DNA from 2 places in the Microbulbifer agarilyticus genome. Region 2 is predicted to be linked to the other one. Evidence: predicted binding sites of a transcription regulator. Region 2 holds the regulator's gene; the other holds the start of a gene.
The links. The regulator LexA, encoded in region 2, represses DNA repair genes until DNA is damaged. The targets are predictions, from matches to a motif close to ACTGTNTNTANANACAGT.
Positions count from the first base shown of each region.

Region 1: uvrD (DNA helicase II) is a predicted target of LexA. The motif match lies at 2,307-2,324, and genes of this name have one in related genera.

Region 1 is NZ_CP019650.1:4,190,708-4,196,477, reverse strand. It holds gene Mag101_RS17460 (multidrug effflux MFS transporter) at 1-980, opposite strand, end outside; gene hexR (transcriptional regulator HexR) at 1,219-2,025, opposite strand; gene uvrD (DNA helicase II) at 2,355-4,583, shown strand; gene Mag101_RS17445 (TRAP transporter substrate-binding protein) at 4,689-5,770, shown strand, end outside.
Region 2 is NZ_CP019650.1:1,891,165-1,896,934, reverse strand. It holds gene Mag101_RS07690 (mechanosensitive ion channel family protein) at 1-394, opposite strand, end outside; gene nagZ (beta-N-acetylhexosaminidase) at 446-1,459, opposite strand; gene Mag101_RS07680 (TetR/AcrR family transcriptional regulator) at 1,543-2,187, opposite strand; gene Mag101_RS07675 (DUF6763 family protein) at 2,487-2,819, shown strand; gene lexA (transcriptional repressor LexA) at 2,960-3,568, shown strand; gene Mag101_RS07665 (hypothetical protein) at 3,676-3,930, opposite strand; gene Mag101_RS07660 (DUF6586 family protein) at 4,079-4,630, opposite strand; gene topA (type I DNA topoisomerase) at 4,674-5,770, opposite strand, start outside.

The DNA.
Region 1 (5,770 bases), 2.0 Mb from region 2:
GCCAGCACCAATGGAATCATCCACGCCAGCAATGGCTGCTGCGCGCCATAGTAGAGGGTGCTGCCCAGCAACAGCGCACAAAACACCAGTTGCAGCGCGATACCCGCCAGTAGGATCTGGCGCGGCTCGAAGACCTTCAGCAAGCGAATGTTCAGCTGCACCAGAATCACCAGGCCCAGTACACAGCTGCCAAATAGAATCGGAAAGGTCTGCGGGCTGACCCCGAAATGCTCCATAAACACAAACGGCGCGGTGGTGATGTAGATGAACATGCAACCGCTGACAAACGCCTGCCCAAATAAAAAGCCCAGTGCCCGTGGGGTGCGGAAAATCTCTGCGTAGCCCTGAAACATACTGCGGCGGGGCTGGCGCTGGCGCCGCGCGCGGCGAAAGCGCGACACGGTTTCCGGCAAAATGCCGCGCACCAGCACCATCATCGCCAGACCGTAGACCAGCAGGAAGATAAAGATCGCGTGCCAGTCGCCGAAAGTCAGCAGGGTGGAACCGATCACCGGCGCCACCATCGGCGCAATAAGCATCATGGTGGCAATCAGCGACATGATGCGCGCTGCCTCGCGGCCGTGGTACAGGTCGCGCACGATGGCGCCGCAGATAACCGTGGCAAAACCGCCGCCCGCGGCCTGGAAGAAGCGCAGCGCCACCAGCATTTCTACGCTGTTGGTAAACAGAATCAGCGTGGTGCTGACGATAAACACGCTGAGACCAATGGTTCCCACCAGAATACGTCCCCAACGATCCGACAGCGGGCCACCAAACAGCTGGCCCAAAGCGAAACCGAGCAGATAGCTGGAAACCGAGTGCTGTACCTGCGCCACTTCCACGCCCAGTGCTACGGCCATTGCGGGAATAGCGGGCAGGTACGTATCGATGGCAAACGGCGTCAACGCTACCAGCGCGGCGAGACAGGGAGCGAGCCAGCGCGGTGGACGGCCGTCGGCGTCGAAGAAATTCGGGGGCATATCAAACCGGTAAATAAGGGAGCTTTGGGTACAGCGGCAACGCCAGTGGGAGCCCGTGAGCCAATGGTCAAAGCATAGTCATTGGCGGATATTACCTGCGGGCGGCGGCATAGTAGCGGGCGCGCCCGGCAGATGCCATGGGTGCTGGGGAATATATGGTGAGTGGTTTTCTACTAAGGAGGGGTAAGCGCTGCCATTAGCAGCGCATTCACAGCAAATAGCCGCTTCTTGTACTTTCTTAGTGCTTTTCTTCGCGCAAGTTATACAGGCCCTGCTTCAGCTTCAGCAGGTGTTCCTGCAGCTGCGGGCCCTTGCGCTGGGCAACGCCGATGGCGAGTACGTCGATCACCACCAGGTGGGCGATACGGGAAGAGAGCGGCGTGTAGAGTTCGATGTCCTCCTCCACATCCACTTCCAGGGGAATACTGGATTGGCGGGTCATGGGTGAGCCGCTGGGGCCGAGGCCAATCACCGTGGCGCCCTGCTGCTTGGCCATTTCCATGGAGCGCAGCAGCGAGGAGGTGCGGCCGCTCTGGGAGATGGCAACCACCACATCGCCGGGCTGCATGCTCATGGCGGACATGCTCTGCATATGGTGATCGGAGTGGGCCGCGGTGGCCATCTGCAGGCGGAAGAACTTGTGTTGGGCGTCGGCGGCTACGGCGCCAGAGGCGCCAAAACCAAAAAATTCCACGCGTTTGGCGGCAGCGATGGCAGAAATTGCCGCTTCCAGGGCGCGGCCATCAATCTTATCGCGCACGTTCAGCAGGGTATCGACGGTGGAGTCGAACACCTTGCGTTTGTACTCGGCGATGGAGTCGGTTTCGGTGACCGCGATCTGGCCAAAACTCGGGCTGGAAGCCAGCTGCTGGGCGAGGTTCAGCTTGAATTCCTGGAAGCCGGAGCAGCCCACGGCGCGGCAGAAGCGCACCACGGTCGGTTCGCTCACCTGTGCTTCGGTGGCGAGATCGACAATACGCATATGAATGATTTCGCCCGGATTGGCGAGGATATATTCCGCAACCTTGCGCTCCGATTTGCGCATGGAACTCAGCTGCTCGCTGATTTTTTGCGTGACTTCCGCTGGCTTCACGACAACACCTTCTATGGTTCAAGTTGTGCAGTTTAGCGGCATGGCTCGGTGCTGGCGAGCCTTGGCTTGGTTTGATTGTGGCTTGGTGGCGGCACTGCTAGCGGGTCGGCCTCCACGAGACACGCCGTAAACCCATCCCTGGGGGCTCGGCTGCGGCCGTCCTGGCCGCAGACGGTCTCATGGAGGCCGACCCGCTAGCAGCGCCTTCGCATCAAGTTTCTGCGGTTTAAAACCCTGTTTATATACCCAGTTCTCCCCCTACCCCTGATACAATCCGCCCCATGGACGTATCTGAACTTTTAGACCCCCTCAACGACCCCCAGCGCGAAGCCGTGGCCGCGCCTCCGGGCAATCAATTGGTTCTGGCCGGTGCCGGCTCGGGCAAGACCCGCGTGCTGGTGCACCGTATTGCCTGGTTGATGCAAGTGGAGGGGGCGTCGCCCTACTCCATTATGGCGGTGACCTTTACCAACAAGGCCGCGCGCGAGATGCGCGGGCGTATCGAGGAACTGCTCGGGGTAAACACCTTTGGCATGTGGGTGGGCACCTTTCACGGCCTCGCCCATCGGTTGCTGCGCGCGCACTGGCAGGAAGCGAAGCTGCCGCAGAATTTCCAGATTCTTGATTCCGACGACCAGCTGCGCCTGATCAAGCGGGTGCAGAACGAACTGGGCCTCGACGAGAAGAAGTGGTCGCCGCGGGAAACCCAGTGGTGGATTGGCGCGCAGAAGGATGAGGGAATTCGTCCCCAGTATATCCAGCTGACTGGCGACCCCTGGCTGCAGACCATGGTGCGTATCTACAGTGCCTATGAAGAGGCCTGCCAGCGCGCCGGCGTGGTGGATTTTGGCGAGCTGTTGCTGCGCGCCCACGAACTGCTGCTGAACAATGACAGCATCCTCGCGCACTACCGCCGCCGCTTCCCGTTTATCCTGGTGGACGAATTCCAAGATACCAACACCATTCAATATGCGTGGCTGCGCCTGCTTGCCGGCGACCAGTGTGCGATCACCGCGGTGGGCGATGACGACCAGTCAATCTATGGCTGGCGCGGTGCCAAGATCGAGAATATCCAGCACTTCGAAGCGGACCTGAAAGAGGTGCAGACGGTACGCCTAGAGCAGAACTACCGTTCCACCAGCACCATTCTGAACGCCGCCAACGCCGTTATCGCGCACAACTCCGGTCGCCTCGGCAAACAACTGTGGACCGAGGGCGACAAAGGCGAGCCGATTTCCCTGTATTCCGCCTACAACGAACAGGATGAGGCGCGCTTTATTGTCGAGCGTATTCAGGACTGGGTGCGCGATGGCAATCGCCGCGACAGCATCGCCATTCTGTACCGTTCCAATGCCCAGTCGCGGGTGCTGGAAGAAGGCCTGCTGCGTGAGCAGGTGCCCTATCGTATTTACGGTGGCCAGCGCTTCTACGAGCGCATGGAAATCAAGAATGCGCTCTCCTATATGCGCCTAATGACCAATCGCCACGACGACACCTCGTTCGAGCGGGTCGTCAACACGCCCACGCGCGGCATTGGTGCGCGTACAGTGGATACGGTGCGGGCGTTCGCGCGCGAGCACGGCTGCTCCCTGTGGAGCGCCGCGGAAAAAATGCTGCAGCAAAAGGTGCTGGCCGCCCGCGCCGGCAATGCCCTAGGTAACTTCCTCAGCCTGATCGACGCGTTGGACGAAGAGAGCACCGACAAGACCCTCGACCACATCGCCGAGCTGGCCATTGAACAGACCGGCCTGATCGAATTCCACGGCAAGGAAAAAGGCGAGAAAGGCCAGACCCGCGTGGAAAACTTGCAGGAACTGGTCAGTGCCTGCCGCGGCTTCGACGGTATTCCTACCGCCGATGCCGATGGCGAAGCGGTAGACGAGGAGGAGATTCCCTTGCTCAACCAGTTCCTCGACAGCGCCGCACTGGATGCCGGTGAAGGCCAGGCGGATGAGTTTGAAGATGCGGTGCAGCTGATGACCCTGCACTCCGCCAAGGGGCTGGAATTCCCGCTGGTATTTATGGCCGGTGTGGAAGAAAACCTGTTCCCACACAAAATGTCGGCCCAGGAACCCGGGCGCATGGAGGAAGAGCGTCGCCTGTGTTACGTGGGTATCACCCGCGCCATGCAGAAGCTGTACATCACCTATGCGGAAAGTCGCCGCCTGTTCGGCAGCGAGACTTACAACAAGCCGTCGCGGTTTGTGAGTGAGATTCCGGTGGAGTATATCCACGAGGTGCGCCTGAAAACCGAAATCTCCAAACCGCTGTTCCAGCCCAACTATGGGAAATTCGGCGGTAGCGCCGGCCAGTTCTCCGACCCGGCACCAGAATTCGACGACGATCTGCCACCGCTGGCACTGGGCGGCCGCGTGGATCACGCCAAGTTTGGCGAAGGCACTGTAATGCAGTTTGAAGGTTCCGGTCCGCGCGCGCGGGTACAGGTCAACTTCGACGACGCAGGTAGCAAATGGCTGGTAGTATCCATGGCCAAGCTGCAGCCGCTGTAAGTTCTTCTAATAGAGCTGAGCGCTGAAAACTTGGATGCGTGAAATCGCATCCACCACCCCGGGCCAGGTGCCCGGGGCCAATACACAATAAAAATTCAAACGGACATGAAAAAAATAAACTGGTATCCCCCCGTTATCTTGGGCCTGCTTGCGCTGTTGGTGCTGACCTTTGGCAGCCTGGTAATTTCTCGCTCAGATGAGAAGCAGGCGATTACCGCCATCGAAAATGCCGGCCAGCAAACCTTTGAGTGGAAGATGGTTACTACCTGGCCGAAAAACTTCCCTGGCCTCGGCAGTGCCCCCGAGCGATTTGCCAAGAACGTCGACGCCATGTCCAACGGTCGCCTGAAGATCAAGGTGTTCGGTGCCGGCGAACTGGTGCCCGCCATGGGGGTATTCGGTGCGGTATCCAGCGGTGCGGCGGAGGCCGGCCACGGTGCGGCCTATTACTGGAAAGGCAAAATCCCCGCGGCCCAGTTTTTTACCGCGGTGCCGTTTGGCCTGAATGCACAGGAAATGAATGGCTGGCTGCACTACGGCGGTGGCCTCGAACTGTGGGAAGAACTCTACGAACCCTTCGACCTGATCCCAATGGCCGGCGGCTCCACCGGCGTGCAGATGGCGGGCTGGTTCAACAAGGAAATCAATTCCGTCGACGACCTGAAGGGCCTGAAGATGCGTATCCCGGGTCTCGGTGGCGAAGTCCTGAACCGCGCCGGCGGCACCGCCGTGACCATCCCCGGTGGTGAACTGTATACCGCGCTACAGACCGGCGTGATCGACGCGACCGAATGGGTTGGCCCCTACAACGACCTCGCCTTCGGTTTTCACCAGATCGCCAAATACTACTACTATCCTGGGTGGCACGAGCCGGGCTCGGTGCTGGAAATCCTGATCAACAAAACCGCATTCGAGAAACTGCCAGAAGACCTGCAGTCCATCGTGCGTGTCGCCGCGCGCGACGCCAATCAGGATATGCTGGATGAATACACCGCGCGCAATAACCGCGCGCTCAAGGAGCTGGTGGAAGAGCACGGTGTCGAGTTGCGCAAATTACCGGACGAGGTGATCGCGCACCTGAAGGAAATCAATCAAGGCATCATGCAGGAAACCGCGGCCAAAGATCCGCAGTTCAACCGGGTGTATCAGGCCTTCCAGGATTTTGAAGCGCAGGTAATTCCGTATCA
Region 2 (5,770 bases):
TCGGCTTACGCATATAGCGTGGGTCCGCCAGATTCCGCTCCACTTCTTTGGCAAAGCGCAAACCAAACCAGGTGATAACCACCACAAATCCGACTGCCCGGGGCTTATCCGCGAGCCAGGTAAGGAGCTCTGAGCCCGTGGTGGCAGCGGTGCGAGAAGCAGCAAAGGACAACCCCAACAACCAGATCAAAATCGACGCCGGTGGATTCATGGAGTTTGCCAGCGCATCGTCCCACGGGTTTACCGTGCGCTCTGCCCGCGCCTGGAGCTGAAGAATAAAGCGCCCCACCAACCAGGAGGCCAGCGCGGTAAACAGAACGATGAAAAAGATTTCGGCAATCCAGAAGCGGTCGTCCCCGACCAGGGAGCGCAAGAACGCTTTAGCTGACTCCACAAACTACTCCATAAGCTGCAGACGAATGAATTAGGGGATTATTGTGCGTATTTACATCCAGGATGCCAGCCATTCGCGTGTTTTTTGCCAACGGTCGCTCTTTTCCAGTGCATCCCAACTGTTTATCTTGGGCTGGCCTCGCATACGGGAGAGGCGTTCGCTCGACGCAGGGTCAATAGAGTGGCCTTGCAGCGCATCCAGGACCTCGATAGCACCCTGACGGTTATTACAGACGATTCCCATATCGCAGCCCGCGGAAAGTGCCGCGTGAATTCGCTCCCGATAACCACCTGCTGCGCCGGCGCCCTCCATGGTCAGATCATCACTAAAGATGACCCCATCAAACTTGAGGCGCTTGCGTAAAATCTCTTGCAGCCAGTAGCGTGAAAAGCCCACGGAGTTTTCATCGACTTTGGCAAAGCGGATATGCGCCGGCATGACGGCTTCCAATTCGCCAGCGGCAATACATTCTGCAAACGGCACCCCGTCCGCTGCAAGCACAGTCTCGAGATCGCGCTCATCAACCGGCAGTTCTTCGTGGCTGTCTTCCAGCACCTGGCCATGGCCGGGAAAATGCTTGCCCGTAGTTGCCATTCCGGCTTCGTGCATGCCGGCAATAAACGGTCGAGCCTTGTGGCACAGCGTCAGTGGATCCTGCGCGAAACTGCGATCACCGACAATGCGACAAAAATCGTCGTCCGCATCGAGCACCGGTGCGAAGCTGAAGTCCACGCCCACCGCGAGCAGTTCGGCCGCCAGCAGCCAGCCGACATCCTGCAATTGCTGCGTATTCGCTTGCGCACTGAGCGCCTGCATTGAGGGAATACGCGTGAAGAAGTCCCGGAAGCGCTGCACCCTGCCCCCTTCCTGATCCACTGCCAGCAGAATTTCAGGGCGCACTGCACGGATCTCTGCAATGAGGCTTTCCAGTTGCGGGCGGTTCTCATAATTGCGCGCAAAAAATATTAGCCCGCCAACATGTGGATGCCGCAGCAGCTCGCGATCCTCCTCGGTAAGCGTAAGGCCATCCACATCGATCATTACCGGGCCAATCTGAGCAGACATCGGCATACACTCCACAATTTAACTTCGATCACGTAATAGACGATCAAACCCTAGCGATTAATGGGCCACCGTTTCCCGGCCAATTATTCACCTTCGGTCGGTACGGGCGCGGTCAACATGGCCACTGCGGCCGGCGCCAGCCGGGCAAGTGTCTCTTCCAGGCTGCTTTCAGCGCCGAAATCCTCTCTCAGGATAGCTTCGATCGCGTCAAAGCTCGAAAGGGAAAATACCGTGGCCCCGAGCATGAAATAGAGGCGCCAGTAAAAGGTCACCGGATCTACGTGGGGCAAGGCGGTGGCCAGCGAGCCCGCGAAACGGCGGTAAGAGTCGCCGTAGCGGGAAACGATAAAGCGGCGCAAATGGCCCTGGGACTGGGTGTACGCCAGCCCTAGCAGGCGCATAAACCGCTTGGGGTCACGCCCCTGACTGGCCAAGCCGGCCAAAGCAACCCGGTATAGACTCTGCAGCAGGTCATCCAGCTGCAATGAACCCTCATCTGTAGTCAGGCGGGCGAGTTCTGCATCCAAAGACGTCGTAAAAGGTGTAAGAAATCGCTCGAATACGGCCTGAATCAGTTCTTTTTTCGAACCAAAATGATAATTCACCGCCGCCAGATTGACTCCTGCGGTACTGGTGATGGTGCGCAAAGAGGTCTCGGTAAACCCGCGCTCGGCAAACAGCACTTCCGCAGCATCCAATATCCGCTGAACAGTATCCAACTGACTCATACCAATCTCACAACAATTCAAACCGACAATTTAAACGTTTGTTTTAACCGCCAGACTAGCACATACCGGCAATGATGGAATACGCGCATGCACAATCGATCTAAACACGCGCCCCAGCAGCGCTGGTTCGAGTTACCAAGCGCACGCCCGCGACATTAGATTGGCCATGAACATTTGAAAAAATCGCGCAACTCGTCGCATCTGCCGAACCCCCGCAGAAACCGCGCCAGAGCTAGCGCCACGAGTGGGAAGGCCCGAGATAAAAACCCGGGCTACCCCCGACACAGGAGGGCCAAGTCATGGCGAGAATCGCCCCTGAAATTGGCAGCTGGTTTGAAAACTTCGACACAGGCGACCTGTTTGAGGTCGTTGCCGTTGACCACCCGTCACGCACCATCGAGATTCAATATCTCGACGGCAGCATCGATGAAATCGAATTTCAGAATTGGCCTTCCCTACCGGTAATAGGCGCTGCCGCACCGGAAGATGCAAACGCCAGTTACGGCACCTTTGCGGATGAAATGGGAGACGAGGAAGACGCCGGCTTCAAGAGCCCAATCTTTTCACCCGCCCAGAGCGCCATTGACCGACTGGAGGGAGACTCTTTTCCGGGCACGGACGAAGGTATTTAAAAAAGCTTCCAAATAATCAATCTTACGACGCAGGCAAGTTTCCCTTTGGGATTCAACTTGCCTGGGTACAGTTTGCGCGCGCCATAAATCTGTATATAATCACAGCACCTGTATAAAAATACAGATCAAAGGAAGGCGCAATGACAAATCTCACCGCACGCCAGGCTCAGGTTCTGGAACTGATCAAGAGCTATGTGGACGATACCGGTTACCCCCCTACCCGAGCCGAAATTGCTCAGGAACTTGGTTTTCGCTCTCCCAACGCAGCAGAAGAACACCTCAAGGCCCTGGCCCGCAAAGGCGCGATCGAAATGGTTGCCGGTGCCTCCCGCGGTATCCGCATTCCCGACCACCACACTGGCCTGCCCGTTGTCGGCCGTGTTGCCGCTGGCAACCCGATTCTCGCGGAAGAAAACATCGAAGAATACTGTGAGATCCCGGCGGAGTTTTTCCATCCGCCTGCAGACTATCTGCTGCGCGTACACGGAATGAGTATGAAAGACGCCGGTATTCTCGACGGCGACCTGTTGGCAGTGCAGCGCACCGACAACATCCGCAATGGGCAGATTGTTGTAGCGCGTATTGAAGATGAAGTGACGGTGAAGCGCTTCAAGCGTCGTGGCAACCAGGCCACGGTACAATTGCACCCAGAAAATGAAGAGTTCAACGTGATTGAAGTGGACATGCGCGACCGCAACTTTGCCATCGAAGGGTTGGCAGTCGGAGTGATTCGACAAAATCCGATCTGATCGCGCTACTCGCAATCGCTGGGCGAATTATTTCAGGCATAAAAAAACAGGGCATACGCCCTGTTTTTTTATGCCTGAAAGTCTTTTCAAACCTTCTTTTCACACCATCAGTGAATCGTGTGCTCAGTGATATCAACCACTTCTTCCTCGAAAGGCTCTGGCTCCATTTCACCGATATCCTGAACCGCTTCGATCCCCGCCTCCAGCATGGCTCGGGCGACCGCTACCTTGTGATCGCGCAAAAAATGCATACTCTCGTCGGAGAAACGAATACGCACCAGAGGCTCACCCTTGTGACCAGCGCGTCGTAGCGCCACATCACCATTGGACAGCTCAATGATCTCGTAAGTCTCTGTAGACATTCACTTCTCCGGTAACCGCGTGATTTGGCAGCCAGTGTACCACAGGGGGCATCCACTAATCAGCGTGCATCCACTAATAGATTTCTTTGGTGAATTAACGCCTGCATTGCCCCGGGGAACCGGAACCGTGACACGAGTAGCCCGGTTGCTACCACTCTTGACTCTGCGCTCGCTGACGCTGAATCAGCTCCACCAATGCCTGATACCAATGGCGAAGGTTGTCTGCGGTCATAGCGGCGTCCTGAGGGCCTGCAGAGGGGTTATCCAGCTGCCGCACCGGGATCATGGTTTCTACACCAGAGGCAGTGGCGTTCGACGCCCCTGACGATCCTGCAGGAGCGGAAGTCGACAATTGCCAGTGCCCGGCCCATGCGCGGCAGAGCCCACTCAGCCAACTCTCCGGGTCCTCTGACAAGTTCACCAGCTCCGTCACATCACCGCTGAACTTGCCGCGCTGGGATACCAGCGCCGCAAGCGCCTGCGCGCTTTCCGGCTCAGAACCAGCGGCAAAACCGAGCTGCAACTGATGCCCCTGCTCCGCAAGGAATGCCCGGTAAGCACGCCACAGCTGCGTTAAAGCCGCCTCCAAAAGTGCAGAGTCCAGCAATGACTGCCCGCTGGCAACCTGTTGGGACTCGCCCAGCAACAGCTGGGCCTTGCGCAGCGTAGATGCCACCGTTCCGGTGTAGGGATTGCTCAAAACTTCCGTTCCCTTCCTGTTGAGGCCTTTTTAGGCCTACCACTTACTTCGCTGGCGTTTTCTTTGCTGCCGCTTTCTTGGCAGGTGCTTTTTTAGCCGCAGTCTTCTTCGCGGCGGCCTTCTTGGCTGGCGCCTTCTTCGCGGCGGCCTTTTTCTTCGCTGGTGCTTTTTTGGCCGGTTCTTCTACCTGCCATTTGCCGTCGCGATAGAACGCCTTCCAGCCAGTCGCCTTGCCCTCTTCTTCGGTCTGTACGTACTGTTCCTGAGTCTTGCGACTGAAACGCACCACTGTATCGCGGCCTTCATTGTCTTCCGCCGGGGCAGAGAACAGGAAGTTGTACTTTGGATCGATCTCATCTTTGTGCGGCAGTAATTCCTTGATCCGCGGAGCACGGGTTTCGCGGTTTTTCGGGAATTGGCTGGCAGCCAAAAACAGGCCAGACGCGCCGTCGCGCAAAATGTAGGTATCTTCCACTTTCTCGCAGGCAAGCTCAGGCATAGGCACCGGATCCATCTTGGGAGGTGCCGGCTGACCGTTCTTGAGCAGCTTGCGCGTGTTCTTACAATTCTCGTTGGTACAACCGAAGTACTTGCCAAAGCGGCCGGACTTCAACTGCATATCGGAGCCACACTTGTCGCATTCAATGACCGGGCCATCGTAGCCCTTAATCTTGAAGGTACCCTGCTCTACTTCGAAACCAGTACAGTCCGGGTTGTTACCACAAATATGCAGCTTGCGATGTTCGTCCACCAGGTAGCTATCCATGGCGGTGCCGCACTTGGGACAGCGGCGCTTATCGCGCAGCTGACGCGTTTCTGCGTCTTCATCCTTCTCCGCATCAACCGCTTCCTCACCCGATACCAGGTTCATGGTATTGGTGCAGCGCTCCTTCGGCGGCAAGGCATAACCCGAGCAACCGAGGAATACCCCGGTAGAACCAGTGCGAATCTGCATGTGACGGCCACACTTGCTGCACTCGATATCGGTATCCGTCGGGTTATTCCGACGCATACCAGCTTCTTTGTCCTGCGCGGTTTCCAGGCGCTTGCTGAATCCCGAATAGAATTCGTTCAGCAGGTCCTTCCAACCCTTTTTTCCTTCCGCTACGGTATCGAGAGATTCTTCCAGACTCGCGGTAA